DNA from 4 places in the Bradyrhizobium sp. HKCCYLS2038 genome. Region 4 is predicted to be linked to each of the others. Evidence: predicted binding sites of a transcription regulator. Region 4 holds the regulator's gene; each other region holds the start of a gene.

Region 1 (7,499 bases), on a different contig from region 4:
ACTAGACTGGAGACAAGAATGAAGAAGATCCTGCTCGCGACCGTGGCTCTGGCCGCTCTGGCCGCTCCCGCCGCCGCCGCTGATCTTGCTGCGCGCCCGACCTACACCAAGGCGCCGGTCGTTGCCCCGGTTCAGACTTGGACCGGTTTCTACATCGGTGCGATGGGCGGTTATGCCAGCGGCCAGTTCGGCGGCACGTTCACCCAGCAGGGTGGCTTCGTCGGTGGTACGGCCGGCTACAACTGGCAGGCTGGCGCCGTCGTGTACGGCATCGAGGCTGACGCTGCATGGGCCGACATCAACGGCACCGGCGTCGTCGCCGGCTTCCCGGGCACGCTGACCTCGCAGATCCGCGACTGGGGCACGGTCCGCGGCCGCATCGGCTATGCCTTCGGTCCGACCATGCTGTACGCCACCGGCGGTTACGCCTGGGCCGACAACCGTCTGACGAGCTCGTTCTTCAACAATCAGTCGCCCAGCAACATCCACTCGGGCTGGACGGTCGGCGCCGGCGTCGAATACATGTTCGCCCGGAACTGGTCGCTGAAGGGCGAATACCTCTACAAGAGCTTCGGCGCCGCGACCTACAACTACACTGGCGGCTTCGTGAACTCGGGCAACATCAACATCCACTCGGCTCAGTTCGGCATCAACTACCACTTCTAAGACTTGGCCTCCGGGCCAACGCACAGAGAAACCTCCGCTCTCGCGAGCGGAGGTTTTTTTGTTCTCACTATGCGCTCGCCCGCTGCGCGCGAGATGCGCGCCGGACAAGCTTATTGACGGTTCGCGGTGGCCCGGTCACACGCGGAACTCACAGGTTGCATCCTGACGGAACTCACGTTCTGCGCCTTGTTGCATCGGCGCAACGCTGCACGTCTCGCAACCCATTCAATCCATTCTGTTTTTTTCGCGCCCCCGTATTTCCCCCGTTTCGTCTGAAGTGTGGCGCCGAAGTGACGGCTGTGCGCCAGGAAGCCGGCTATGACCGCAACGTAAACGGGGGAACTAGAACTAACAGTGTGTCGCCTGCCGCAAGGCAGGTCTTGGGGAGTTGCGTATCATGTTGCGTATTTTGCGGACGGCTAAGACTCTGATTCTGACCGGTGCTGCCCTGACTGGTGCCTTGGCCGTGCTGGCTGCGCCGGCCACGGCGGCTGATCTGGGGACCGAAAACTATCTCAAGGCGCCGGTGGCGCCTCCGCAATTCAGCTGGGCCGGCTTCTATCTCGGCACCTCCGGGGGCTTCGCCTTCAACAGGGGCGCGCTCAACGGCGGCCTCGCCGGCGCCACGGCCGGCTACAACTGGCAGAGCGGCAACATCGTGGTCGGCGTCGAGGCCGATGCAGCCTGGACCGACATCAGCAGCTCGAACACCATCGCCACCCTTCGCGGGCCCGGCATCTTGACGGTGAAGGTCCAGGACTGGGGAACGTTCCGCGCCCGCTTCGGCCGCAGCTTCGGCAGGCTCCTGGTGTACAGCACCGGCGGCTTCGCCTGGGACGAGATGAAGCTGTCACTAGCGGGACCTGGCGCGTTCAGGGCGTCCGACAGCCATTTTCACGGCGGCTGGACGGTGGGCGGTGGCGTCGAATGGATGCTTGCGCCGCAATGGACGGTGAAGCTTCAGCATCTCCACCGGAGCTTCTCGAGCGAGACTTATACGTTCAGCGCGCTTGGCCGCAGCGTCAGCCGCGGCACCGGCACGGTCGGCATGCATTCCGTCGATATTGGCTTCAACTACCGCTTCTGAGGTCGGCACCAGCGCGATCGGGCGCCAAGCCTCCGCCTGAGGGCGGAGGCTTTTGTTTGTTCCTCGCGCGGTATCGGAGGCGCCCAGCCGGACCGGCTGCTGCCAGACGCTGCCATTCGCCGAACGCATTGTTGATGATTCGCTGACGGCACTGGAAATCCAGGCTCGTTCTTCCTACGTTCCGACGATACCTTTTCCCTCTGGCGTCCGATGGCCGGCTTCCGGCGAACGCGCCTGCAACGATGGCGCGTCACAGCGCCGTGGGACGATCGTCATGGATGAAGTGCTCAAGGCCAAGCAGCGCGCGCAAGCCAACCAGTCGAGCCTGCGGGCGATCACCATCCGCGGCGCCCGCGAGCACAATCTCAAGAACATCGACGTCGAGATTCCGCGCGACAGACTGGTGGTGTTCACCGGCCTGTCCGGCTCCGGCAAGTCCTCGCTCGCCTTCGACACCATCTATGCCGAGGGCCAGCGCCGCTACGTCGAATCGCTGTCGGCCTATGCGCGCCAGTTCCTGGAGATGATGCAGAAGCCGGATGTCGACCAGATCGACGGGCTGTCGCCGGCGATCTCGATCGAGCAGAAGACAACCTCGAAGAATCCGCGCTCCACCGTCGGCACCGTCACCGAGATCTACGACTACATGCGCCTGCTCTGGGCGCGCGTCGGCGTGCCCTATTCGCCGGCCACCGGCCTGCCGATCGAGAGCCAGACCGTGTCGCAGATGGTCGACCGCGTGCTGGCGCTGCCGGAAGGCACGCGACTCTATCTGCTGGCGCCGGTCGTGCGCGGACGCAAGGGCGAGTACAAGAAGGAGCTCGCCGAATATCTCAAGAAGGGCTTTCAGCGCGTCAAGATCGACGGCACCTTTCACGAGCTCGCCGAGGCGCCGACGCTCGACAAGAAGTTTCCGCACGACATCGACGTCGTGGTCGACCGCATCGTCGTGCGCCCCGACATCGGCCAGCGCCTCGCTGAAAGTTTCGAGACCGCGCTGAAGCTCGCGGAAGGCCTGGCCGTTATCGAATTCGCCGACCCCGCCCCCTCCTCGTCATCACCGGGCCGCGCCGAAGGCGCGAGACCCGGTGATCCATCCCCTTCAAAGGAGATGGATGGCCGGGTCAAGCCCGGCCATGACGATAAGAAAAAGGTGGCAAAAATCCACGACAAGAGCGGGCCCGAGCGCATCCTGTTCTCCGAAAAATTCGCCTGCCCGGTCTCCGGCTTCACCATTCCCGAGATCGAGCCGCGGCTGTTCTCGTTCAACAATCCCTATGGCGCCTGCCCGGAATGCGGCGGCCTCGGCGTCGAGCAGCATGTCGACGCCGACCTCGTCATTCCCGACAAGGACGTCACCTTGCGCAAGGGCGCGATCGCGCCCTGGGCCAAGTCGTCGTCGCCCTACTATCTGCAGACGCTGACCGCGTTGGCCAAGTTCTACAAGTTCACGCTCGACACCAAGTGGAAGGACCTGCCGAAGAAGACGCAGAACGCGCTGCTGCACGGCTCCGGCGATGACGAGATCAAGTTCACCTATGAGGACGGCGTCCGCGCCTACGACACCAAGAAGCCGTTCGAGGGCGTCATCACCAACATCGAGCGCCGCTTCCGCGAGACCGAGAGCGAATGGGCCCGCGAGGAGCTCGGCAAATACTTCAACGACGTGCCCTGCGCCGGCTGCAATGGCTTTCGGCTGAAGCCCGAGGCGCTGTGCGTCAAGGTCGGGGCTAAGCACATCGGTGAGATCTCCGATCTCAGCGTCAAGGCCGCCGGCGAATGGTTCGCCGAGGTGCCGAAGCAGCTCAACGCGCAGCAGACCGAGATCGCCACCCGCATCCTGAAAGAGATCCGCGACCGCCTCACCTTCCTGCTCGACGTCGGCCTGAACTATCTGACCCTGGCGCGCTCCTCCGGCACTTTGTCAGGCGGCGAGAGCCAGCGCATCCGCCTGGCCTCGCAGATCGGCTCGGGGCTGACGGGCGTGCTCTACGTGCTGGACGAGCCGTCGATCGGCCTGCACCAGCGCGACAACGCGCGCCTGCTCGATACCCTGAAGCGGCTGCGCGACCTCGGCAACACCGTGATCGTCGTCGAGCACGACGAGGATGCCATCCGTCTCGCCGACTACGTGCTCGACATCGGCCCCGGTGCCGGTACCCATGGCGGCAACATCGTCGCCGAGGGCACGCCGGCCGAGATCATGCGCAATCCGGCATCGCTGACCGGCAAATATCTGACCGGCGAGTTGGAGGTGGAGGTGCCCGAGCGGCGGCCGCCGAACCATCGCCGCACCATCAAGGTCATCAACGCCCGCGGCAACAATCTCAAGAACGTCTCGGCCGAGATTCCGCTCGGCCTGTTCACCGCCATCACCGGCGTCTCCGGCGGCGGCAAGTCGACCTTGCTGATCGACACGCTCTACAAGGCGATCGCGCGCAAGCTCAACGGCGCCAGCGAGGGCGCCGCGCCGCACGACCGCATCGAGGGCCTGGAGCACATCGACAAGATCATCGACATCGACCAGTCGCCGATCGGCCGCACCCCGCGCTCGAATCCCGCGACCTATACCGGCGCGTTCACGCCGATCCGCGAATGGTTCGCCGGCCTGCCGGAGTCCAAGGCGCGCGGCTACGAGCCCGGCCGGTTCTCGTTCAACGTCAAGGGCGGCCGCTGCGAGGCCTGCCAGGGCGACGGCGTCATCAAGATCGAGATGCACTTCCTGCCCGACGTCTACGTCACTTGCGACGTCTGCAAGGGCAAGCGCTACAACCGCGAGACGCTCGACGTCCTCTTCAAGGGCAAGTCGATCGCCGACGTGCTCGACATGACCGTCGAGGAGGCCGCCGAGTTCTTCAAGGCGGTGCCGCGCGTGCGCGACACCTTCGAGACCCTACGCCGCGTCGGCCTCGACTACATCCATGTCGGACAGCAGGCCACCACGCTGTCCGGCGGCGAGGCGCAGCGCGTCAAGCTCGCCAAGGAACTGTCGAAGCGCGCCACCGGCCGCACGCTCTACATCCTCGACGAGCCGACGACGGGCCTGCATTTCCACGACGTCAAGAAGCTGCTGGAGGTGCTGCACGAGCTGGTCGCGCAGGGCAACACGGTGGTCGTCATCGAGCACAATCTCGAGGTCATCAAGACCGCCGACTGGGTGATCGACCTCGGCCCCGAAGGCGGCGACGGCGGCGGCGAGATCGTCGCCTGGGGCCCGCCCGAAGACATCGTGAAAGCGCCGCGCAGCTACACGGGACAGTTCCTGAAGCCGGTGCTGGAGAAGTCAGCCAAGCCGAAGAAGCGCGGGCGTGGCGCCGCGAGCGAGGCGGCGGAGTAGTTCCGCCACCCCGTCATTGCGAGCGAAGCGACGTGTCCGCCGAAGCCCCTTGGGCGTAGGCGGAAGCAATCCAGAGCTGAGCGGGAGACTCTGGATCGCTTCGTCGCTCCGCTCCTCGCGATGACGATGGGACGACGGGCTTGCGCGCCATGCGAGAGCCTGCTGCTTGGTACGAATGCTAAGTCGTGCATCAGTTCGATTGAACAAACGACTCGGACTCGAAGCAACCAAAACACAGGAAGACGTAGATCATCCCGCAATCCGCGATGCATATCTCGTCATTGATCGAGTCGAGTTGCCCGTAGAACGTCATCTTGACCCGGCGGGTCTTGCAGGTCGGCCATTCGTCACCCTGGATGAAATCGGGACTTCCACCGAGCTGGTGCCTGCGCCCGATCGGCTTTGGCGCCCATTTGAAGGGCGGCATTTCGCGCGCGGCGTCATCCAACGGTTCGGGGGTGAGCTGAAACGGCGGAATGACTTTCATGCGTGGGTCCGCTGGACTTCGAGGTGATGACGGCTCGCTCCAGCCTATTGTCTACCGCCCGGAAGGCAACGACAAACCCGCCGCTCGGCTAAGAGCGACGGGTTCGATCGAACGACCCTAGCCTTCGGCGAAGATTACCACTGCCGGTAGACGCCGGTCAGCGTGCCATTGTTGTTGCCCTGCGGGCCGACATCGCCCTGGGTCGAGCTCGGGGTCGGATGGTTGGTGCCGTTGTAGCCGCGGCCCCAGGTCGCCGGACCCGGTCCGTAGACGGGCCCAGGTGCGGCCCCGTAGACCGGCTCGGAATCGGTGGTCGCCGGCGGCGGAACCCAGGCCATCGAGTCACCGTAGCGGGCATAGTCTTGGGCGGACGCGGCGGCGGTGCCGATGACCAGTGTCGCGGCGGCCAATGCGGCCATCTTGATCGTGCGTTGCATGTCGGTCTCCTTGCTTTTTGTGCGGGGTCAACGGCCGCACTGCGCAAGGCGTTCCTGCACCGCACACTCACAAAAATCGTGATGACGAGTTGATCGGCGTATTTTGCCGCACCCCTTGCAGGCCTGCGGACGCAGGCCTGCAAGCTGAAACGCGACGTGCGTCGACGCAGAGACCTAGGCCGCCACGGCGACCGCGCGCGGCCGTGCCACGCCGGTCTTGGTGACGCCCGGCAGCGGCGGCGCAGCGACGCCGGTTGCATGCGGGAAGTACTGCAGCTGCATCGAATGCATGTAGCCCGCTTCGGCGGTCCAGGAATCGTTGGACTCCGCGATCGGCGCAGTCGTGAACGGATCCGGGTTGCTCGGCACGATGGCCGTGTAGGTTGGGATGGTCAGGCTCAGCGCCTCCAGCGGAAGATAGATCGAGATGTAGTTGGTATCCTTCAGCACCGGCCCGGGCGCCGGATAGGTGCCGAGAATGCCCTTCAGGTTGGCCCAGCCCATCGGCACGACGTCGTTGCTGTTGACGGCTGCGTAGTAGGTGTAGGCCGATGCGAAGCTCGTCGCGAACCCGTCATTCCACATCGTTGGGCAGGCAAAGGTGTGCGGCCACAGCGTGAACGTCATTGATGAATTCAGCTTCGGCAGCTGGTCCTGCAGCCAGGCCGTCGCCACCACGGCCAGGGCGCCACCGAGGCTGTGCCCGGTCACCATCAGCTGCAGGTTCTGCTTGGCGGCGACGCCACGCAGATAGTCCAGCAAGGAGAGGCCGGTTGAGGGATCTGTCATCCCGATCGCCAGCGCCAGCGCATCGTTGATCCCAGCACTGATCTGCTGCGGCGCGCCGGCCTGCTGCGGATACAGCCATGGCACGAGGTAGAGCGCGTCGGCATCGGCCAGCACGTTCTCGAACGCCGCGCCGACCGAGCCATCGACATCGGTGCCGCGAAATGCCAGCGCGTAGCTGCCGTCCTTGCCTTGCGCGACATAGGCCAGCACGCCGTTGTTGACGGCCGGTCCCCAGCACAGCGTCCACGGACCATTCGCCGCACCCGACGGCACGGCGCCGAGCAGCTTGGTGAAATCGGCGGGCTGAACGGTATCCAGGGCGTCGTCGATATAGGCGAAGTAGGACAAATAGGCAGCAGCAACCTTGTTGAGGGCCATGTGAAATCTCTCTCGAAAGGGGTTCGTTGAAAAAACTTCATCAAATTGCGCGCGACCAAGTGATCGGCACGACGTCACCATAGGTGCAGTACACTTCGCGCGCACATCACAACATGTTCAACCCGAGGTTATCGAACCGGAAGGCAGGAGCGCAGCACCCATCAACGCATCTGATTGCGCCGGCGCCGCACGGTTGCTAAGTCGCAGATCCCCTGACAGCGTGCTCGGGATCTCCTTCACACCCCGCTCATCAGACAAATCTTCACGCGGTCCGATGCCCTACTCCCTTGTCATCTTCGATCTCGACGGCACGCTGTC
Region 2 (7,499 bases), on a different contig from region 4:
CGCTTGTCGTCCGGCGACATGATGGGCCGGATGATGGGCGAGTACTTCCTGCCGCTGCTCGGCCATTTCGGCTTCAAGGACTACCTGAAGCATTCGCCCGACGTGCCTGACACCGACGTGACCGTGGACTATTGCGCCAAGCGCAACTGGATCATCGGCTCGCCGGCGACGGTGACCGAGAAGATCGAGAAGATCTGGCACGAGGTCGGCGGCTTCGGAACGCTGTGCGTGTTCGGCTTCGACTACAAGCACAAGCCGGAAGCCTGGCACAACTCGCTGCGTCTCCTGAAGCACGAGGTGATGCCGAGGTTGCGCCATCTCAATGCCGGCATGACCAAAGCGGCGTAGACTGCCAGATATCAGCCGGGCCGGCGGTCGTCGCCGGTCCGGATCAACGAGGCCATGAAAGGCCGTGCCATGCGCATCCGTGTCCGCCAGTCTGCCCACGTGCTCGAGCGTTCGGGACTAGCCTTGGCGGGCGCGGCCTGCGGCGTGTTCGTCGGCGCCCATGTCGGCTCCAGTGTGCCTGCGCTGACTACCCAGGGCTTCCTGGTGCTCATGATGTTGGCGGGCGCGTTCGGATTCTACCTCGGGATCGATACGCCGCAGATGCCGTTCCATCCGCACGAGGAAGGGACGCCGGCAGCGAACAAGATCGATGCGGCCGAATTTCTCAGCGCGGTCGGCACCTTTCTCGCGACGCTGACAGCGTTCTTCGCCGTCGGGATCATCATCCTGCGCGAAGACCCGCACATCGTCTGGACTTCCCTGATCATGGCCGGCTGGGTGATCGGCGTGGTGATGCAGATCGTCGCGGGCGCGATTGCACGCATGCGCCACTGAGGTGGAACGCGTCGCGCTGCAATCGACGCCCGGACAAACAACAAACTACGCGCGTGGTGCAGTGGCTCTGGCAGTTGCAGCCGAGCCCGTCGACTGTCCGGCACCTGGCCGCGGCTGCAGCGGCTTCTTGGCTGGCGCAGGCAGCAAGCCTTCGCGGATGGCCTGCTTGCGCGCCAGTTTGCGCCGGCGCCTGATGGCATCGGATTTCTCGCGCGCCTTCTGCTCCGAGGGTTTCTCATAGGATCTGCGGCGCTTCATCTCGCGGAAGACGCCCTCGCGCTGCATCTTTCGCTTCAGGATGCGCAACGCCTTGTCGACGTCGTTGTCACGAACAAGAACCTGCAAGCGTCCTCCTTCTCTTCATCTCGCGATGACATTGTCTGGGTAAGTTCGGCGTCTGGTTAGTTCGGGCGGCGGGGCGCCGGTCGCAGCGTCACGTTGAACAGGCGAATTCTGAAATGAACTTGCGTGCCTCGCGCTGAGACAGCGTGATCCCCTTCGTGGAAGGCGGGAGCACGAGGTGTCTCTCTGCCATCGATGGCCGGGCCGTTACCGATGGTCCTTTCAAGATAGGCTCCAAGGGGCGACAATGCCAGCGGATTGGGCTGCAGCATCAGTGTCTGGCAACTATATTTGCCTCGCGCCCTTGTAATTACGCGGAAAACCTCTACCTTCAGATTGTTCGATTAGCCGCCGTGCCTTTCTGAATGTGCCCGCGGGCTATTTCCAAAGACATCGCTCAGTTGAATGTGAGATCGCGCCATACGCGCGCGTCGAATGCTTTGGAGAAAGACATGCCGCAGGGTACCGTGAAGTGGTTCAATGGCCAGAAGGGCTTTGGTTTCATTCAGCCGCAGGACGGCGGAAGTGACGTTTTCGTTCATATCAGCGCCGTCGAGCGTGCGGGTCTGAGCGGTCTGGCCGAGGGCCAGAAGGTCAATTTCGAGCTGAAGACCGATAAAATGCGCGGCAAGGTCAGCGCTGAGAATCTCTCGCTGGCCTGATCGCCCCACGCCATTTCACGGATGTACTGAAATGGCTGGTTCGCCCGCTCAATCCTGTGATTGAGCGGGCCGCTTGCGTTTGTGCTTTGACTGCCGCTCGTGAAAGGATTGGTCGATGGTCATCAAGAAGGCATCGCAGCCCTCGGCTGAAAGCATCGCCCGCGCGCAACGCCGGCAGACTGCCGCCGAGGAGGGAGCGAAGGCGATGGCCGAGTCCGATCGACGCGCCGTTGCGGTGCGCCAGAACATGGAGCGCCTGCGGATGCTGAGATTGGCGAAGGAGGCGGAACAGGCGAAAGCCGCCGCCGATGCGCCGCCCGCTGCGACCGCCAAGCGACGCAAGAAGGCCGCGTCATAATCCGCTTGCGGTGGTATACTGCCGTTGATTCCGACGAACAGCGTTCCGCGTCCAGATTCACAGTCGTGCCGAGGAGGCTGACGTGACCAGACCCACAACGTCGAACGTGCGCATTTCCAAGGTCGATGCGAGCGACGGAGGGCAGACGATTGCGTTCGCACTCGCGATCGGTGCTGCGAGGCAGGTCTGTCATCTCGAGACCAGCTTCTGCAGCCGCAATCAGGCGCTGGCTTATCTGCAGCGGAACCGCACCATTCTGGAGCAGCGCGCCCGCGAGCTGTTCGTGCGCGGTGAGCTCACCGACGGCGTCATTCACCTCAAGATGATCTGACGCCGCACGGCGATGCCGGGGCACGCTCGCGACCTCGCCCCGTCCCTATTTGGAGCTAATTACTCCGTCTTCTGCTTGACGGGCAGCGGAACGCGCTCATACGTCGCCGGCAGATTGACCGGACGATAGTCTTTCGACTCGGCGATGCGCATCAGCACGCTCTCGTGGACGAAGGCGCCTTCCGGAACGAAGCGTGGCTCGCAGTTCGGAATGTAGCAGCCGAGATGCACCTTGCGCGCCGGCCACTCCTTGTACTTGGCCTTCTTCGGCAGATATTCGAGCACCCGCCAGACCGCCGTCATGGAGTCGTGCAGCGCGCCCTGAATACTCGGCGCGACATATTGAAACGGGCTGTTCTTGCGCTGGACGCCCCAGGCGAGCTGGTTCACGGTGCGGGGATTGACCGCAAGCCCGGCTTCCACCGCCTCGTCGATCATCCAGAGCAGCGGATATTTCGACGCTGCAGACTCCGCCTCGGGATAGCCGCCGCCGACGTCGCAATGCACGCCGGCGAACCACACTTGCTTGGTGTCCTGCGGGCGCGCCTGCGCCTTGTTGAAGCGGTTGGGCGTGAACGTCTGCGGCATGTTCCACGGCTTCAGCCGGAACATGCAGCGCCGCTCGTCCATCGCCGCTGCCTGGCGGAAGATCCTGACGCTCGGATTCTGGATCGTGAAGGCGAGTTCCTCAAGGCTCGGCAGCGCAAGCAGCCGGTCGGTGCGCGGCACGATGACGCTCGCGACCGTGTCCCACACGCCGACGAAGTGGATCGTCGGCCAGCGTGTCGAAGTGATGCGCGCGAACTGTGCGGCCTGATCGTCACGGCTTTCCGGGATCGGACCTTCCTCCTCGGTGCTCTCGACCTCCGAGGTGACGCCGCGTCCGGCCTTGGGATTGTCCGACGAGTATTTCTTGTAGGCGATCACGCCCGAGCCGGCGAGATTGATCTGGTCGGGCGAGATCAGCCCGACCTTGTGGATCAGTCCTGCGAGCACGCGCACCGTGTAGGCGCCGCGCGAAAAGCCGAACAGGAAGATGCGGTCGCCGTCCTGGTAATGCGTCGCCAGGAAGCAGTAGGCGTTGATGACGTTGTCATCGAGTCCGTAGCCGGTGGCGAGCCCAAGCACCATGTTGAAATTGGCCTTGAAGCGATGCCAGCTGTCGGGCTGGGTCAAGGTTCCGACGCCGGGGTCGTAGAAGACGGCCTGGAGCGGCGTGGTCTTGTCGGTCTTGCGCAGGCAGCGATAGAGCTTCAGGACGTTGGAAATGTTCTCGCTGATCTCGTTGCCGGTGCCGTCGCAGCAGATCACAATATTTTTCATGGCAAAGGAATGTCCGAGATAATGCTACCGCAGCGAGTGTAGAGCATCCGGCCGATGTTGGGGAGGTCGGTTCGCCCTGACACTTCGTCTGTGTTGCGCCCGGCGGACACTCATTGCTGCAGGCTGGTCGCCGCGACGGGCAGAAGTCGCCGTCGTGCGAACCGCGGTTCGCACCGCAGGCGAAAGACAACGACCAGGAGCAATGGCCAAAAGACAACGGCCGGATCTCGCGATCCGGCCGTTTGTTATGTCATGCCGCTCGAAACCCGCGTGCGACGCGTTCGGCTTCGGCGTGTCGTGCTGGAACTCAGCTGGCCTTGGCGACCGGAGCGGCCTCGGCGGCCTTCTTCTCGATGGCGCGCTTCAGCTCCAGCGCGCGCGGCGACAGCGCCGCGGCGTTGGCCTTCATCAGATAGGCATCGAGGCCACCATTGTGGTCGACGCTCTTGATCGCATTGGTCGAGACGCGCAGGCGCACGTTGCGGCCGAGTGCATCCGAGATGAAGGTCACGTTGCACAGGTTCGGCAGGAAGCGCCGCTTGGTCTTGATGTTAGAGTGGCTCACCTTGTGGCCAACCTGGGGGCCCTTGGCCGTCAGTTCACAACGCCGCGACATGGCAATAAATCCTCTCTCATCCCCGCACCCTTCGTCCACCCAAGGTCGGTGGGCCGCGGGGGTCCAAAACTCGTCCAGCTCTTCTCTGGGAGATGCGGTCCTATAGGGGGGATGCGGCTTTTCGTCAAGGTTTTGAAGGCCGCGGCGAATCCGGACGTGGCCGCGGGCCAAAACAGCCGCCCGTCCAGCCGATCATGCCCCCCGGTGCTCCGGCCCAAGCCGCCGGACAGCAGAAAAGCGACTGTATAATCAATAGTATAGCTTGCAACCTAGACCATATAAAGGGCGCATTCGAGCGCGATGGATGTTGTCCCGCGAACAGCCCCGAGCGCCAGAAAGGTGCCGTGCTGTGCGGTACCGGAGATTGCGAGGGGTTCCGGCAGCCGCCAGACCAGCGTCGTCGGCCCGGTGCAAAGCGCTGGACAAACCGCCATTGTTGGACGGTTCGCGTTGTTCGAAGGCAGTTTTGGCTTAAGTAGCAAGAACGCGCGCCGGATGGACCCGGCGCTCTCAGGCAGGCGGATCGGCAGGATCATCCCTCACGTGACCATCACATCGGCTCTTCCGTTTCGCTCTCCGCGCGCGATTGCAGCGGGGTCTTTCCTGTGCCTGCTGCTGCTCGCCGAGGGCGCGCACGCCCAGGCCCGGCTCGACGCGCAATACACCGCCTCGTTGGCCGGAATTCCCGTCGGCAAGGGCACCTGGGCGGTCGAGATCGCCGATGACCAATACGCGGCGTCCGCCCAAGGCGGCACGGCCGGGTTGCTCAAGAGCTTTTCGCAGGGCTCAGGCACCGGCGCGGTGCAGGGCCGGGTCGTCAACGGCGCCCTGGTCGGGCAGAGCTATCAGGCGTCGACCACGACGGGGAAGAAGTCCGAGCAGATCCACATCAACCTGCAGAACGGCAATGTGAAGGATTTCGCCATCGAGCCGGCGCCCCCGGTCGATCCCGACCGGATCCCGGTGACGGATGCGCACAAGCGCGGAGTACTGGATCCGATGACCGCATCGCTGGTGCGGGTGCCCGGCACCGGTGAGCTGCTGTCGCCGGAGTCCTGCCGAGGCGCGGCGCCGGTGTTCGACGGCCGCATGCGCTACGAACTCAAGCTCGACTACAAGCGCATGGAGAACGTCAAGGCTGACAAGGGCTATCGCGGCGTGGCCCTCGTGTGCGCGATCTACTTCACCCCCGTCGCCGGCTACATTCCGGACCGGCCGGTGGTCAAATATCTCGCCCAGGCCCGCAACATGGAAATCTCCTTCGTGCCGATCGCGGGCACGCGTGTCCTGGTGCCTTTCAAGGTGGTCATCCCGACCCCGCTGGGTACCGCAATGCTGGAGGCGACGTCCTTCATCGTCCAGGCGACGCCGCACGTCGCCAAGACGCAATAGGCCGGCCGGCGCGCTGTTTTTGGTTGACGCCCGTCATGAGGCTCGCACCTGTGCGTCCCGGAATGACCGGCTCTGAGTATTCAAATGACTGCTGTCTGCGACCAGTGAATCCGTTTGACTCCTGCGCGATTCTGATTCGACTCGGGACTCGCGGAAACACGGGCCAGTTCCCTCGCAAAAGCGTTGCTTGTCGCGGCCGCAAAAACTTGATCTAGTGCTGATGAGATCGCAGAGCGCGAGATGTTGCGGTGAACGAAGCCGGAAAGACGATGGAGTCACCGATTCCTTCGTGATTCGTTCTCAAGGCGTTCCGAAGCTTAAGCTGCGTCCCTATATGCGTAGCAATGTGACACAGGGGTGAGGAGCGCAGCCTCTCAGAACCACGACAAATTAAGCATCCATTGCGCCTGACCCGCGCGCCTGCAACGTCCGCTTCGAGACCCAAATTTAACGAATGGCTTTTTCGTCTTTTTCGGCTGCCTCGCCTTTCGAGCGCACGCCCGATCGCGTTGCCGGAAGCGGCGTCACCGCCGTGCTCGGCCCGACCAACACCGGCAAGACGCATCTGGCGATCGAGCGCATGCTCGCGCATTCCTCCGGGATCATCGGCCTGCCGCTGCGGCTGCTCGCGCGCGAGGTCTACAACAAGATCGCGGATCGGGTCGGCAGCGCGGCGGTCGCGCTGATCACCGGCGAGGAAAAGATCAAGCCGAAGAGCCCGCGCTATTGGGTCTCGACGGTCGAGGCCATGCCGCGGGATCTCGACGTCGCCTTTCTCGCCGTCGACGAGATCCAGATCGCCGCCGATCTCGAGCGCGGCCATGTCTTCACCGACCGCATCCTCAACCGCCGCGGTCGCGACGAGACGCTGCTGCTCGGCGCAGCCACGATGCGGCCGATCATCGAGCGCCTGCTGCCGGGCGCTTCGATGGTGACGCGGCCGCGCTTGTCGCAGCTCGAATTCGCTGGCGATCGCAAGATCACGCGGCAGCCGCGCCGGACTGCGATCGTCGCGTTCTCGGCCGACGAGGTCTATGCGATCGCCGAGCTGATCCGCCGGCAGCATGGTGGCGCTGCTGTCGTGCTGGGCTCGCTGTCGCCGCGCACCCGTAATGCGCAGGTCGCGATGTTCCAGAATGGCGACGTCGACTATCTCGTGGCCACCGATGCCATCGGCATGGGCCTCAATCTCGACGTCGACCATGTCGCCTTTGCCTCCGACCGGAAATATGACGGCTATCAGTTTCGCCGCCTGACTCCGTCGGAGTTTGCCCAGATCGCGGGTCGTGCCGGGCGCGCGACGCGCAACGGCACCTTCGGCACCACCGGACGTTGTGCGCCGTTCGAGCCCGAGCTGGTCAACGCGCTGCAGAACCACACCTTCGACAGCGTGAAGGTGCTGCAATGGCGCAACGCGAAGCTCGATTTTGCGTCGTTGAGCGCGCTGCAGGTGTCACTGGCCATGACGCCGGCGCACGAGGCGCTGACCCGCGCGCCGATCGCCGAGGATCTGCGCGTGCTGGATCATGCGGCGCGCGATGCCGAGGTGCGCGACATGGCACATGGTGCGACGGCGGTCGAACGTCTCTGGGAAACCTGCCAGATTCCCGATTATCGCAGGCTGTCGCCGGCC
Region 3 (7,499 bases), on a different contig from region 4:
GGGGAGCGAAGGCGGCCGAGGGAACACTAGGGCGTTCCGTCCCATTTTTGGGCTATTCCAAGCTCTTGTTTCCGATTTTTCCGGGCAGGACAACCACGGAAATGCATTCCGCCATGCATCGGGGCGGCGTAGACTGTGCCATCGATCGATCATGATGAATCCCGAACCCCTCCCCAACGTCCGGCAATTGCTCGCCTTCTATCTGGAGGCCGGGGTCGACTGCGCGCTCGGCGACGAGCCGATCAACCGGCTGGTCGAGCCCGAGCCTGTGCCTGCTGCGCCCGCCGCGCGGCAGGCCGCGCCACCGCAGCCGAGCCGGCCGGCGGCGCCTGCGATCATCGCGCCGCGCGGCGATGCGCCGCCTCCGCCGGAGGCCGCCATCGCCTCGGCGCGCGAGGCCGCCCGGACGGCGGCGTCGCTGGAGGCGCTGCGCGCGTTGCTGGAGGCGTTTGACGGCTGCGCGCTGAAGCAGACGGCATCGCGGCTGGTGTTCGCCGATGGCAATCCCGAAGCCCGCATCATGCTGGTCGGCGAGGCGCCGGGGCGTGACGAGGACATCGAGGGACTGCCGTTCGTCGGCCGCTCGGGCAAGCTGCTCGATCGCATGATCGGCGCCATCGGGCTCGATCGCAGCAAGGTGTATATCGCCAACGTGATTCCGTGGCGGCCGCCCGGCAACCGCACGCCGACCCCGCAGGAGACGCAGATCTGCCTGCCGTTCATCCGCCGCCAGATCGAGCTGGTCGATCCCGACGTGCTGGTGACGCTCGGCAACCCGTCGACGCAGGCCCTGCTCGGCACCACCGAGGGCATCATGCGCACGCGCGGCAAATGGCGCGACTACGACACCGGCAAGCGCACCATCCGCGCCATCGCCACCTTCCACCCGGCCTATCTGCTGCGCTCACCGTCCTACAAGCGGCTGTCCTGGCAGGACCTGCGCGCCATCGCGACGGTGCTGGCGGTCTGAGCCAAACTCTCTCGGCGTCATTGCGAGGAGCGGAGCGACGAAGCAATCCAGAGTCGCGGGCGGGACTCTGGATTGCTTCGCTTCGCTCGCAATGACGGTTGGGGCCGGCACCGCCCCCTCACCAACGCCGTCATCGCGAGCGCAGCGACGCGATCCAGGGGCCACGCGGGACTGGGGATTGCGTCGTCGCCAATGCTCTTCGCCATGACGAGGAGCGCGATGAGCGCCAGGTCGTCTCACCGGACGTCGCTTGTGGAAAGCCTACTGCCCCTTCGGCCGGACGATCGCCCAGCCGATGCGCAGCACCGGCTGGCGGCCGTTGATCAGCCAGTCGAAGCTGCGCGGCACCTCGGGCACCAGGCCCGGAAAGCGCTGGGCGAGGTCCGGCGGCGGCGTGCCGACCGTATCGGAGGCGCGCCACACCACGACGCCGCCGGTCTCGGCGAATTTCGCGGCCGTGACCCACGGCGTCCGCTGCGGCGTGGCGTCGAGGAACAGGTGCGCGCGGCGGCGGCCGAGCGAGACCAGGCTGGCGAGCTGTGGGTCGCCGGCCACCGCCTGAAGCCGCTGGCTGGTGCGGCGCTCAAAGCTCTCGACGAAGAAGCGGGAGATGTCGCGGGCCGGCATCGACGTCGCGAGCTCACCATCTCCGATCAGGGGCAGCACCACCGCGCTGCCGGCCACCAGAACGGCCGGAGCAGCCACCGCGGCAGCCCAGACCAGCCGCAGCAGGCGCTGGCGCCGCAGATAGATCAGGTCGCCGGAGGCGACCACCATGGCGAGGCCGACCATGCTCAAGGTGACTGCGGCGCCGCCATACACCGTGGGGAGGCCGAACAGGGCCGCGATCAGGCTGCCGGCCAGCGCTGGTGCGATCGCGAAGCAATAGACGAAGTCGCGGGCGAGCGGCGCGACGGGCCGGCGATAGATGATCGGCGCGTCGGTGTCGCTGCGCCCGGCCCAGCTCGCGTCGAGCACGACGAGCAGCAGCACGGCGGCGACCGCCAGCAACAAGCCGCCCGCCAGCGCGAGCCATTGCCAGGCGCGCGCCGACAGCTCGGCCAGCAGCGGCAGCGCCGGCAGCCCGACGCTGTCGGACCGCATCACGAAGATCAGATAGGGCAGCGCCAGCGCCAGCACGACGAGCAACGCGAACAGCGGATCGAACGACCGCAGCACGCGGCGGCCCTGTGCGGTCGAAACGGTGAATCCGACGATCAGGAGCAGCAGGCCGGCGGCCGCCGGCGTGGTCAGCAGCAGAAGGCCGGCCTCGATCGACCAGGTGAACCAGGCATTGCGCCGCCCCTGGCCCAGGATCTGCCAACTATGCAGAAGCAGCAGCGCCCAGAGCGGCCGCGCCAGCACCTCGGGGCCGAATTCCAGGGTTGGCGCTCCGAACGCGGTGATGGTCATGGTCAGCAGCACGGCGAGCACCGCCTGCTGGCCGCCGACGATGGAGCGCGCCAGGAGATAGATGACCCAGAGCGCCACGGCCGAGCACAGCATCGCGACGACGTAGACGCCGAACACATGGTTGCCGGCGGCGCGATAGGCGATGTCCGAAAGCCAGAACGTCAGCGGCGGTCCCAGATCGGTGCCGACCTGGTACTCCCGTCCAAATGCGATTCCCGTGGCAAGCTGGCCGGGCGGGCTGCGATAGAACAGCACGGCGACACCGAGCCAGAGCAAGGCCTGGCACAGCACCACGATGACGACGACCAGTCGCGGCCTTGCGCGGATCAGTTCGACAACCAGTGACGTGAAACGCATGAACGGCTGGATCGCTTGAAACGTCAGGAGGCCGGCAGAACCGTCCCTCATCCGCAGCTTTGTCCGACGCCCGCAATCGATACCGCGTGATCGAGGCGCACAAGACCGCCCCCGCCGCGGGGAGTGACAATTCGTGCTGGTTGGCTATCTCAAGCTTTAAGACCGCGGCGCCATCGAGGCAACCGGCATCAGGCTCACAGCGAGATTTCCGTGGATGTCACCACGGTGATCTCCGCGAACAGATCCGGTTCGGGCATATCGGTCCAAGGCTGATGCTTGCGCCGCGCGGCCACGACCGGGGCGAACAGGCTGCGATGGTGCACCGACGGACCGAGGCGGTCGAGCGCGGCGAGATGCTCCGGCACGCCATAGCCCTTGTGCTGCTCGAAGCCATAACCCGGGCAATCCTGCGCCAGCGCGCACATCAGCCGGTCGCGCGTGACCTTGGCGACGATCGAGGCCGCGGCGATCGACATCACCAGGCCGTCGCCGCCGATCACCGCCTCGCAATTGCAATCGACGTCGATGCGGTCGCGGCCGTCGACGAACACGTGCTTCGGCGCCTCCGGCAGTGCCCTCACCGCGCGCGACAGCGCCCACAGCGAGGCCCGCAGGATGTTGTCGCGATCGATTCGCGCCGGCGACGCCATCGCCACCGCGAAGGAAGACGTCTTGCAGATCTTGTCGAACAGCACCTCGCGCTGCTCGGCCGTCAGCCGCTTGGAATCGTCGAGGCCCTTCGGGATGCGATTGGGATCGAGAATCACGGCGGCGGCGACCACGGGGCCCGCAAGCGGCCCACGGCCGGCCTCATCGCAGCCGGCGACCGGCCAGATACCCTGCTTCAGCAGCGCGCGCTCGCGGCGGAAGCTCGGCGGCGCCACCGCGATGACGCCCTTGCCGGCTTTGACAGAAGCTTTCGCCGTGCCCTTCGCTGCAGCGGCCTTCGTCACAGCACCGCTGGCCGCTTTCGCCCTGCCCGGCTTCTTCGCTTGGTCCCGAATCATGGCCGGCATGGTGCGGAACGAGCCGCGGCAGCGCAACCCGGAACCATGCTCAAGTCCCCGCTATCCATAGTGCCACTGCACTGCTAGATCTGGCAGAGCTGGTAGAGGCAGACGGCTCGACGGCTTGCCCCTCTTTCCAGCCACTGGGTAGTTCCTACGCTTTCGACCGCAACCGCCAGACGCAGATAGTCTCCAGTGGCAGGCACTGGATGACTATCGCCTCGACACCGGCGCTGCAAGCAACCTCGCGGACGTCGAGCGCATCACTTCAACGCTCGCTTACGCTCAGAACAAGCTCAACTGCTGCCCGCCGCCCTTCGGCCGCACAAAATGATCGGTCGTCAGCTTGGTCCGGCGCTTGTTCAGCCCGAGCTTCTCGCAGGCGATCTCGAAGCGGCGGCCGATCATCCAGGCCATCGGCCCCGTGCCCTTCATCCGCGTGCCCCATTGCGAGTCGTAGTCACGGCCGCCGCGCATGTCGCGGATCAGGGTGAAGACGTGGCGATAGCGGTCCGGATAGTGCTCCAGCAGCCATTCGCGGAACAGGTCACGCACCTCCAGCGGCAGCCGCAGCAGCACATACGCCGCCTCCTTCACGCCGGCGTGGGCCGCCGCATCGAGGATGCGCTCGATCTCGCTGTCGTTGAGCGCCGGGATCACAGGCGCCACCATCACAGTCGTCGGAATGCCCGCCTTGGACAAGGCCTGCAGCGCCTCCAGCCGCTTCGACGGCGTCGACGCCCGCGGCTCCATGGTGCGCGCCAGCTTCGGATCCAGCGTGGTCACTGATATCGCGACCTTCGCCAGGTTCTTCTTGGCCATCCGCGCCAGAATGTCGGCATCACGCATCACCAGCGCCGACTTGGTGACGATTCCGACGGGATGGCCAACCTTTTCCAGCACCTCGAGGATGCCGCGCATAATCTTCCGCTCGCGCTCGATCGGCTGGTAGGGATCGGTGTTGGTGCCGATCGCGATCATCCGCGGCTCGTAGCCGCTGGCCGCGAGTTCCTTCTCCAGCAGCGCCGGCGCATCCGGCTTCACGAACAGCTTGGATTCGAAATCGAGCCCCGGCGACAGGCCGAGAAAGGCGTGGGTCGGCCGCGCGAAACAATAGACGCAGCCGTGCTCACAGCCGCGATACGGATTGATCGAGCGATCGAAGCCGATGTCAGGCGACTCGTTGCGGGTGATGACCTTGCGCGAGGTATCGGTCGCGACCGTCGTCTTGAACGGCGGCAGTTCCTCGAGGCTCTGCCAGCCATCGTCGAAGACAACGCGGGCCTCCGCCTCGTAGCGGCCGCTCGCATTGGATTGGGCACCCCGGCCGCGGCGCCGGCCCCGTTCGATGGCGACCGCGAGTTCGGGAAAGTCCTTTTCAGGACTCGAGGAAGGCGCGCCCACCGGCTCGGAGGGCACCGTGACCGGCGGGCGCTTGAGGGCATGTGAAGATGCTCGGCTCATGGGCCAAGACATAGCACAAAAAGAGAACATAACAAGATCAAAATTGAACAGGCTGAACCGAATTGGTTCTAAGCCTGGGCTAGGCCAGCCATCACATTCCCGTTCTATGCTGCGGCCGCGTTGGAACGGGACGGTGCGGCGTTACTCTCATGTACTCTCCCGCAGGCGCGAAACAGACGGCAAGCGAGGTCCCATGCAGATCAGTTCTCCCCAACCGACCCTTCGTGCCGACGATCTCGACCTGCTCGATCGCTATTGGCGCGCGGCCAACTATCTCTCGGTCGGGCAGATCTATCTGCTCGACAACCCGTTGCTGCGCGAGCCGCTCAAGCCCGAGCACATCAAGCCGCGCCTGCTCGGCCATTGGGGCACGACGCCGGGGCTGAACTTCATCTACGCCCATCTCAACCGCGCCATCGCGGCGCAGGATCTCAACGTCATCTATGTCTGCGGTCCCGGCCATGGCGGCCCGGGCATGGTCGCCAACACCTATCTCGAGGGCACCTACAGCGAGATCTATCCGGACATTACCCGCGATGCCGACGGCCTGCGCAAACTGTTCCGGCAGTTCTCCTTCCCTGGCGGCATTCCGAGCCATGCGGCACCTGAGACGCCGGGGTCGATCCACGAAGGCGGCGAGCTCGGCTACGCGCTGGTGCACGCCTATGGCGCCGCGTTCGACAATCCCGACCTGATCGTCGCCTGCGTCGTCGGCGATGGCGAGGCCGAGACCGGCCCGCTCGCCGCGTCCTGGCATTCGAACAAGTTCCTGAACCCCGCGCAGGACGGCGCCGTGCTGCCGATCCTGCATCTCAACGGCTACAAGATCGCCAATCCCACCGTGCTCGGCCGCATGAGCGATGCCGAGATCAAGTGCCTGTTCGACGGTTATGGCTATGCGCCGCTGTTCGTCGCGGGCGACGAGCCCAAGGCGATGCACCGGCAGATGGCGGATGCGTTTGACGTGGCGTTCGCAAGCATCCGCTCGATCCAGCAGAACGCACGTCAGCCGGATGCAGTGATCCAGCGCCCGCGTTGGCCGATGATCGTGCTCCGCAGCCCGAAGGGCTGGACCGGCCCGAAACAGGTCGACGGCCTCAAGGTCGAAGGCTTCTGGCGCGCGCATCAGGTGCCGATATCGAATCCGCGAGGCAAGCCGGAGCATCTCGCGCTGCTCGAGACCTGGATGAAGAGCTATCAGCCGGAGACGCTGTTCGACGCGCAAGGCCGCCTCGTGCCGGAGCTGCAGGCGTTGGCGCCGCGCGGCCCGCGGCGCATGGGCGCCAATCCGCACGCCAACGGCGGGCTGCTCAAGCGCGAGCTCAAGCTGCCGGATTATCGCGCCTTCGCGGTCAAGGTGACCTCACCAGGCGAGACCATCGCGGAAGCGACGCGCGAACTCGGGAAGTTTCTGCGCGAGGTCATCACGCTGAACGCGGCCAACCGAAACTTCCGCATCATGGGCCCGGACGAGACCGCCTCGAACCGGCTCGACGCGGTGTTCGACGTCACCGAGCGGGTATGGATGGAGGGCATCGAGCCCTATGACGTCCATCTCGCGCATGACGGCCGCGTCATGGAAGTGCTCAGCGAGCACCTCTGCCAGGGCTGGCTCGAAGGCTATCTGCTGACCGGGCGCCATGGCCTGTTCTCCTGCTACGAGGCCTTCATCCACATCGTGGATTCGATGTTCAACCAGCACGCCAAATGGCTGAAGGTGTCGCGCCATCTGCCGTGGCGGCGGCCGATCGCGTCGCTGAACTATCTCTTGACCTCGCATGTCTGGCGCCAGGATCACAACGGCTTCAGCCACCAGGATCCGGGCTTCGTCGACCTCGTCGCCAACAAGAAGGCGGACATCGTCCGCATCTACTTCCCGCCCGATGCCAACACGCTGTTGTGGATCGCGGATCACTGCCTGCGCACCTACAACCGCATCAACGTCATCGTCGCCGGCAAGCAGCCCGCGCCGCAATGGCTATCGATGCAGGACGCCGCTGTTCATTGCGACGCCGGCATCGGCATCTGGTCGTGGGCGGGCACCGGCCCCGCCGACGCCGAACCAGACGTCGTGATGGCCTGCGCGGGAGACGTCCCGACCCTGGAGACGCTCGCCGCCGTCGACCTGCTGCGCAACAGGCTGCCGCATCTCAAGATCCGCGTCGTCAACGTCGTCGACCTGATGACGCTGCAGCCCGAGACCGAGCATCCGCACGGCCTCAGCGACCGCGACTTCGACAGCCTGTTCACGACGAACAAGCCTGTGATCTTCGCCTATCACGGCTATC
Region 4 (7,499 bases):
TTGGCCAATCTCGCGGCGATGCCGGTGGTCTCCGCGCTGGTGATGCCTGCGGGCCTGCTCGGGCTGCTGGCGGCGCCGTTCGGCCTGGATGGTCCGTTGTGGTCGCTGATGGGTTGGGGCATCGACTGGATGATCGCGGTGACGCGCTGGGTGGCGGCGCTGCCCGGCGCGGTCGGACGCATCACCGCGTTCGGCATCGGCCCGCTGATCGTGGCCAGCCTCGGGCTGGTCCTGATCGGCCTGCTGCGGACGCCGCTGCGCTGGTCCGGCGCCGTCGCGCTCGCTGCGGCCACTGCGTGGGCCGTCGCGACGCCGCAGCCCGACATTCTCGTCTCCGGGGATGGCCGCGCGGTCGCCGTGCGCGGCGGCGACGGGCGGCTGCACGTGATGCGCACCGGCAAGGACGTGTTCGTCACGCGGGAGTGGCTGGCCGCCGATGCCGATGCGCGCCTGCCGGCCGATGCTGCGCTCGGCGACGGCGTGTCCTGCGACGAGGCAGGCTGCGTGGTGGCGATGGCCGACGGCCGCTTCGTCGCCATGGCGCTGCGCGCCGATGCGCTGTCTGATGATTGCGCGCGTGCGGCGCTGGTGGTGGCGGCGCGCGCCGCGCCGTCGAACTGTGCCGCGGCTGTCATCGATCGCCATCGCCGGCGCCAGCAGGGCGCGCTGATGCTGGTGCGCCGGGGCACGCGCTTCGACGTCACGCCGGCGCGCGCCGATGGCACCGACCGCCCCTGGTGGCCGGCGCCAGCCGACGCCGGTGATTTCGAGCCGACGCTGACGCCGCGCGCGCCGCCGCGCAGTCAGGACGCGACGCCGCCGGAGACCGAGCAGGGCGTCGAAGATTGAGGCCCCGATAGTTCGAACGTGCCGAGATGATACTCGGCGCCGTCAAGCCCGTCGAACAGCGAGGAGACCTCGACGAGCGTGAACGACGCCCCGGGATCGCGCCGCCAGATCGCAACGTCGTCAGCCGTGACCGTCAACCACCCGAACGCCAGCATATAGCGGCCGGGTTCGATGATCCGGCCAGCCTGGTTCCAATCGATCTTGTTGACCACGGTGATACCCCCGGCGGCCACAACGCCGGTCGAGGGACACCGTTCCTGTCGCCAGAGTGTAAGCTCCGCGCGTTCAGCTCAGGTGATGCTGATGCGGCGGATCGGGGTCGTCTGCGGTGTCGGCGTATCGTTCGCCATGCCGGGGCCGCGCTCGGTCGGCTGCTTGGTGACGGGCAGCTGCAGCACCGTGACGCGCTGGCCTTCGCAGAGCTGCGTCACGAGCACGTGGCGGCCATCGGCGAACTCGACGGCGTCGTGGTGGCGATCGGGAATGTGCTTTTCGATGCTGTTGAACTTGGCGACGCGCTCGCGGATTGTCCGGGTCCAGAGCCAGCGGCTGTCGTAGCGGACGTCCTCGGCGAAGGCGAGCTCGGTGCCGGGCAGCATGCAGACCGCGACGGTCGGCTCGCTTTCGCTGGCGAAGCCGCGGGTCGCGGTGCCGCGGAACGTCGTCGAGATCAGCGTCTCGCCGACCTTGGCGGGACGGGACGCAACGGCATGGAGGCTGTAGTCACACATCGGATCGCTCCTCGCTGAGAGATAGCCGACCCACGCTTCCCCCCGGACAGGCGCAGGCCTCTATCAGAGTGGACATCGAGGAGATGTTAGCGCGCGCTTCGCGGCAATTCTGCGCTGATCTGCACGGCATGCGGGTGGCCGCGATCACAAGCGTTTGAGGATACCGCGCTGCACATCATGACATGCATTCGCGCGCGACTCGATTTCGCGTCTTGCTTCTTTTCTTTGCGTCTCACGTCGTTCGGTGGCGAAGATCACAGCACCCCGCCACCGATCGATCGTGCATATCCAGCAAGCGACGTCGCGTGCTCAGTACTTGCGATACAGGCCGACCAGCTTGCCCTGGATCTTGACGCGGTTCGGCGGCAGGATGCGGACCTCGTAGGCGGTGTTGGCCGGCTCCAGCGCGATCGATGCGCCGCGGCGGCGGAAGCGCTTCAACGTCGCTTCCTCGTCGTCGATCAGCGCCACCACGATGTCGCCGGTGTCGGCGGTCTCGTTGCGCTGGATCAGCGCCATGTCCCCGTCGAGGATGCCGGCATCGACCATCGAGTCGCCGCGCACCTCCAGCGCATAATGGTCGCCATTGCCGAGCATGTCGGCGGGCACGCTGATGGTATGGCTGCGGGTCTGCAGCGCCTCGATCGGCGTACCGGCGGCGATGCGGCCCATCACCGGCACGGCGACCGGGCGCTCGCCGTCATCGAGCGCCGGCGTCGAGGTGCGAACCTTGCCGAGATTGCCCTCGATGACCGAGGGCGTGAAGCCACGGCGGTTGCTGGCCGCCTGCGACAGCTCGGGCAGCTTGATCACCTCGATGGCGCGGGCACGGTTGGGCAGCCGGCGGATGAAGCCGCGCTCCTCCAGCGCCGTGATCAGGCGGTGAATGCCCGACTTCGAGCGCAGATCGAGCGCGTCCTTCATCTCGTCGAACGAGGGCGGCACGCCCGCTTCCTTGAGCCGTTCGTTGATGAACCGCAGGAGTTCGTACTGTTTGCGCGTCAGCATCTCGGCCTGGTCCCCAGTTTGTTGTCGTCCAAGTCCCGTGCCCTGCGTCCCTGAGCCGGAAGTGAACGTTCGTATTCGCGTCGCCCGCAACATACTAAAAACAAATCATGAACGGACACTATATGTTCGATGTGTGTTCCGCAATCCTAAAAATATGATGAACGGCGCGGGCTTGCCGGTGAGAAAAGCTCAATTCGGCAGGCGCAGGATCTCGCAGGGGCTGCCGGCAGGCGCCTTCTGCGCGAAGGCCGGGCGGATCACCAGCGCCTGCGACAGCGCGAGATTCCCGAGCAGCGACGAATCCTGCTGCGTCACCGGGGTCGCCACCAGCGTGCCGTCGGCACGCTCGTCCAGCCGGGCCCGCAGATAGTCCTCGCGCGAATCATTGGCGCCGAGCTCGCGGCCGAGCAGGGCGGTCTCGCGCGGCAGCTGCGCCTCGTCGCGGCCGAGCAGGCGCCGAATCAGCGGCACCAGGAACAGGATGGCGCAGACATAGGACGACACCGGATTGCCGGGCAGGCCGATCACCCTGACGCCGCCGAGCCGGCCATGCATCATCGGCTTGCCCGGCCGCATCGCGATCTTCCAGAACGCCATCTCGACGCCCTCGGCCTCCAGCGCCTGCTTGACCAGGTCGTGATCACCTACCGAGGCGCCACCTGTCGTGATCAGGATGTCCGCGCCCGATTCGCGCGCCCGGCGAATGCCGGCCACGGTGGCTTCGAGCGTATCCGCCGCGATGCCGAGATCGACCGCTGCAGCGCCTTCGGCGCGCACCATCGCGCGCAGCGCGTAGCCGTTGGAGTAGACGATCTGGCCCGGGCCGGGCTCGGAGCCCGGCATCACCAGCTCGTCACCGGTGGCGAGCAGCGCCACCGTCGGCCGCCGCCGCACCGGCAGCGTAGGATGGTTCATGCTGGCGGCGAGCGACAGGTCGCGATCGCTGAGCCGGCGTCCGGCGTTCAGCAGCACCATGCCCTGATGAAAGTCGACGCCGGCGGGCCGGATGTGCCGGCCCTTGATCGCGGCCTCGGTGATCACGACGTGGCCGTCGCCCGCAATCGTGTCCTCCTGGATGACGACGGCGTCGGCGCCATCAGGCACGACGCCGCCGGTGAAGATGCGAGCGGCCTCGCCGGGTCCCACCACGCGGTCGAACGGCCGACCCGCCGCGACCTCGCCGATGACCTTCAGCCGTGCCTGCGGCTTGTCCGCATCGACAGCGCGCACCGCGTAACCGTCCATCGCCGACATCGCCTCGGGCGGCTGAGTCCGCAGCGCTGCCAGATCGCGCGCCAGGATGCGGTGAAAGGCATCGTCCAGCGCGACCTGCTCCTCGGCCAGCGGCTCGGCGCCTGCGAGCACCGCGGACAACGCATCGGATACCGGCATCAAGGCCATTGGAGTTCCTTTGAAAGCGATCGTGGGGGCGTTCTAGCCAATGGCGCTGTCGTGGCCAAGCGCGGCGCCAGCGTCGGTTCCAATTGCCCGCGCGCCCGGTGCATCGCGACCGTAGTGCTACGGTAGGGTCCGGCACCAGCCGGTTTCAGCCGATTTCGGCGCGCAAGAAGCCGAATTTGCTGCCCGTCGCAAGCGGGCCGGCCTGCTGCCTCGGGTTGTAGTTCAGTGTTTGAGAACGATTCTCCGCGAATCTCTGCCCGAGCCCAACTCCGATGGTGGAACTCAAACGGAATGCCTCGCGCGGAATATCACGCTGCAAGACGCAGCTGGTCAACCACCCCTCTCTTGATCGCCGCGCTGATCGCGCTCGCCTGTGCCGCCTTCGTGGCCGTGGAGGTCTCGCGCGCGCTGAGGCTGCGCGAGGCGATCTTCACCGATGGAAAGAAGGACACCGTCAATCTCACGAGCTCTCTGCTGCAGCACGCCGAGCTGACGTTTCGCACGGCCGACGCGCTGCTCACGGGGACCGTGTCCTCGCTCGAGCATCGTCCTCCGGATCGGGACGACCGCAGGCGTCTCAAGGCCTGGTTCATCGACGAGCTGAAGCGCATGCCGCAGCTCGTCAACCTGTTGGTGGTCGACCAGGAGGGCACGCTGCTGGTCAGCACGATCGCCGAAGAGGGCACCGTGAACTACGCGGATCGCGACTTCTTCGCCTATCATCGCGATGACCCGGACCGTGGCGTGCGCCTGCACGTGCCGATTCGTGGACGCGCCAGCAATCAATGGATCATTCCGCTCACGCGGCGCTTCAACCGTCCCGACGGCAGCTTCGGCGGTGTCGTGGTGGCGGCGCTCGGCACGCAATATTTCCAGGATTTCTATCAGCGGCTCGACGTCGGCCGGAATGGCGCGATCCTGTTGGCGTCGCTGGACGGGCCGCTGCTGGTACGGCGGCCCTACGCCGAGTCAAATGTCGGCCGCGACATGACGCAGAGCGGCCTCTTCCAGGAGCTCAAGCGCACTCCGGTCGGCAGTCTCGAGATCACGTCATCGACCGATGGCGTCCGACGCTTCAACAGCTACGAGCAGAGCAGCAGTTTACCGATCTTGGTTGCTGTCGCGCACGACGTCGAAGAGATGCTGGCGCCGTGGTGGCAGTCGACCATCCGGCGCATGGTCGAGGCCGGGGCGATCGTCGCCATGATGATCCTGCTTGGGATGCTGATCTGGCGCACGACCCGGAAGCTCGCCGACCGGGCGACCGAGCTTCGTGAGGCCAACGAGCGCTTCGCTGTCGCCATCGATGCGCTGCCGGACGGGCTGAGTGTCTTCGGCGCCGACAACACGCTCATCGTGTCGAACCGGCGGGTCGCCGAGCTCTACGATATCGACCCCCAGGAGTTTTGCCCCGGCGCCCCCTTCAGCCGTTTTGCGCAGCTTTCCAGGGAACGCGGCATCAAGTTCGAACTCGTCGCCAACAACGAAACCGTTCGGCTCGAAGGGGGGCGTACCATGGCCGTGAGGCGCGCCACGACGCCCGACGGCGGCTGGGTTTCGGTCCATGAGGACATCACCGAGCGCGTCCGCGCGGCGGAGATGCTCGACGAGCGGCTCACCGAGCTGACGCAGACGCGAAACCGCCTGGAAGAGCAGCGCAACGAGCTGATCGCTGCGAGCGAAGCGCTCTCCGCGGCCAAGGATGCGGCGGAGGCGGCCAGCCGCGCCAAGTCGGATTTCCTTGCCATCATGAGCCATGAGATCCGCACGCCGATGACCGGCATGATCGGCATGATCGGGCTGTTGGCCGACACCAAGCTCGATCACGAGCAGAAGGAACTCGCTGATATCGCCAAGCTCTCGGCGCGCAATCTGCTGACCGTGGTCAACGACATTCTCGATTTCTCGAAGCTCGAAGCCGGTCAGGTGGCCTCGGAAGCGATCGATTTCGACATCGACAACGTCGTCGGCAGCGTCATGGCCCTGATGGGGCCGAAAGCGAGAGAACGCGGGCTTGCGCTGCAGGCCTCGCTCGCCGAGGAGATGCCGCGCCGGCTCCGTGGCGACCCCCACCGGATTTCCCAGATCCTGCTCAACCTGGTCGGCAACGCGCTCAAATTCACCGAGCGCGGATCGGTCACGATCACGGCCTCGCATGAATGGCTTCCAGACGATCAGGTCCAGCTCAGCATTGTGGTCGCCGACACGGGGATCGGCATCTCCAGCGAGTCGAAGGAGCGGCTGTTCCAGCCGTTCAGCCAAGCCGATACCTCGGTGTCACGCCGCTATGGCGGTACCGGTCTCGGACTTGCGATCTGCAAGCGCTTGTCCGAGATCATGGGGGGCACGATCGGCTTCGACAGCGTCGAAGGACAGGGCAGCCGGTTCTGCTTCACCGTCCGCTGTGGGCTGGCTTCGCTGGAGACGATGGAGGTTGCGCCGCTCGCCCCCGAGCTGCCCGACGACAACGAGGCGCTCGAAATCCTCGTCGCCGAGGATAACGACATCAACCGCAACCTGATCGCAAGGCTGCTTGCCAAGCGGGGCTATCGGGCCGACATGGTCGTCAACGGCTGGGACGCGGTCGAAGCCGTTCAGCGCAAGCGCTACGATCTGGTGCTGATGGACATGCAGATGCCGAAGATGGACGGCGTCACCGCGACCCGCATGATCCGCGATCTCGGCAGCGATGCGGCCGACGTGCCGGTGATCGCACTGACCGCAAACGCCTTGGCCAACCAGCGCGCGCTGTGCGTCGCCGCCGGCATGGACGACTTCCTTACCAAGCCGATCCAGCCCAATCGTCTCTACGAAGCGATCCTGCACTGGAGCAGACACGGCCGTCATGCCAGCCGCCGTCGTGAGCCGGTGGATCTGCTCGCGCAAGACGGCGTCTGACACGAGCAGCGTTGACCGGCGTGCAACCCCGGTTGCGGGCTGTGTCGGGCGCGAGGTGGATCGAGCCTGCGTTCAGCGCCGCCGCGGCTTTTACGCTGTGCGTCCAGCAGTCTTGCTCCGTCTTGCCGCGACCCGAAGCGCCGCCGCCAGCGCGGCACGCGCCCAGCGGATGAATTCCTCGGGATCATCGAACAGCCGATCCGGCGCGCGCCAGAACGCAAGATCGATCTTGATGCCGTTCTTGATGTAGCTCAGCGGCGGATGCTGCTGGGCTTCCGCAAACATCGACCGATTGTCGTCGTCGACGCGGAAATACAGCGTGTTGTCGGCGACCACGCCAAGCATTGCGCCATCGATGAAGACGCCGGTCTTGCCGAACATCCGTCGTGTCGCGATCGCGCCGAGCGGGATGAACTGGTCGCGCAGATATTCGACATAGTCCGGAGTTGCTACCATACGAGAGCCTGCAGGCTGACGGGCCGGCCTTGCATCATGAATTGCGGTGTGAACCCGCCCCATCCTAAAGTCCCGCGCTGCGCGCCCGCGCCGCCCGCAGCGCGGCGCCGACGAAGCCGACGTCACTGAGGCCTCGCCGGAGCGGTTCGTTGAGCA

The links. The regulator LexA, encoded in region 4, represses DNA repair genes until DNA is damaged. The targets are predictions, from matches to a motif close to TGTTCNNNNTGTGTTCNG.
Region 1: a site for LexA is predicted at 1,920-1,937, ahead of uvrA (excinuclease ABC subunit UvrA). Genes of this name have one in related genera too.
Region 2: a site for LexA is predicted at 6,162-6,179, ahead of ACQR1I_RS00890 (helicase-related protein). Genes of this name have one in related genera too.
Region 3: a site for LexA is predicted at 5,223-5,240, ahead of ACQR1I_RS27870 (PA0069 family radical SAM protein). Genes of this name have one in related genera too.

What each region holds. Positions count from the first base shown of each region.
Region 1 is NZ_JBNPTM010000003.1:347,956-355,454, forward strand. Features, by position in the region: gene ACQR1I_RS15275 (outer membrane protein) at 19-666, shown strand; gene ACQR1I_RS15280 (outer membrane protein) at 1,064-1,753, shown strand; gene uvrA (excinuclease ABC subunit UvrA) at 2,028-5,090, shown strand; gene ACQR1I_RS15290 (DUF1963 domain-containing protein) at 5,281-5,577, opposite strand; gene ACQR1I_RS15295 (hypothetical protein) at 5,712-6,014, opposite strand; gene ACQR1I_RS15300 (lipase family protein) at 6,189-7,181, opposite strand; gene ACQR1I_RS15305 (HAD hydrolase-like protein) at 7,456-7,499, shown strand, end outside.
Region 2 is NZ_JBNPTM010000001.1:187,906-195,404, forward strand. Features, by position in the region: gene ACQR1I_RS00840 (LLM class flavin-dependent oxidoreductase) at 1-348, shown strand, start outside; gene ACQR1I_RS00845 (hypothetical protein) at 418-843, shown strand; gene rpsU (30S ribosomal protein S21) at 889-1,188, opposite strand; gene ACQR1I_RS00855 (cold-shock protein) at 1,638-1,847, shown strand; gene ACQR1I_RS00860 (transcriptional regulator) at 1,963-2,205, shown strand; gene ACQR1I_RS00865 (hypothetical protein) at 2,288-2,536, shown strand; gene ACQR1I_RS00870 (T6SS phospholipase effector Tle1-like catalytic domain-containing protein) at 2,596-3,858, opposite strand; gene rpmB (50S ribosomal protein L28) at 4,166-4,474, opposite strand; gene ACQR1I_RS00880 (hypothetical protein) at 4,744-5,010, opposite strand; gene ACQR1I_RS00885 (DUF3108 domain-containing protein) at 5,018-5,866, shown strand; gene ACQR1I_RS00890 (helicase-related protein) at 6,321-7,499, shown strand, end outside.
Region 3 is NZ_JBNPTM010000007.1:54,518-62,016, forward strand. Features, by position in the region: gene ACQR1I_RS27855 (uracil-DNA glycosylase) at 155-970, shown strand; gene ACQR1I_RS27860 (glycosyltransferase family 39 protein) at 1,232-2,740, opposite strand; gene ACQR1I_RS27865 (ribonuclease HII) at 2,935-3,756, opposite strand; gene ACQR1I_RS27870 (PA0069 family radical SAM protein) at 4,033-5,211, opposite strand; gene ACQR1I_RS27875 (phosphoketolase family protein) at 5,405-7,499, shown strand, end outside.
Region 4 is NZ_JBNPTM010000009.1:23,863-31,361, reverse strand. Features, by position in the region: gene ACQR1I_RS30565 (ComEC/Rec2 family competence protein) at 1-849, shown strand, start outside; gene ACQR1I_RS30560 (hypothetical protein) at 804-1,061, opposite strand; gene ACQR1I_RS30555 (hypothetical protein) at 1,140-1,580, opposite strand; gene lexA (transcriptional repressor LexA) at 1,890-2,588, opposite strand; gene ACQR1I_RS30545 (molybdopterin molybdotransferase MoeA) at 2,778-3,989, opposite strand; gene ACQR1I_RS30540 (ATP-binding protein) at 4,281-6,887, shown strand; gene ACQR1I_RS30535 (TfoX/Sxy family protein) at 6,978-7,343, opposite strand; gene ACQR1I_RS30530 (rhomboid family intramembrane serine protease) at 7,408-7,499, opposite strand, start outside.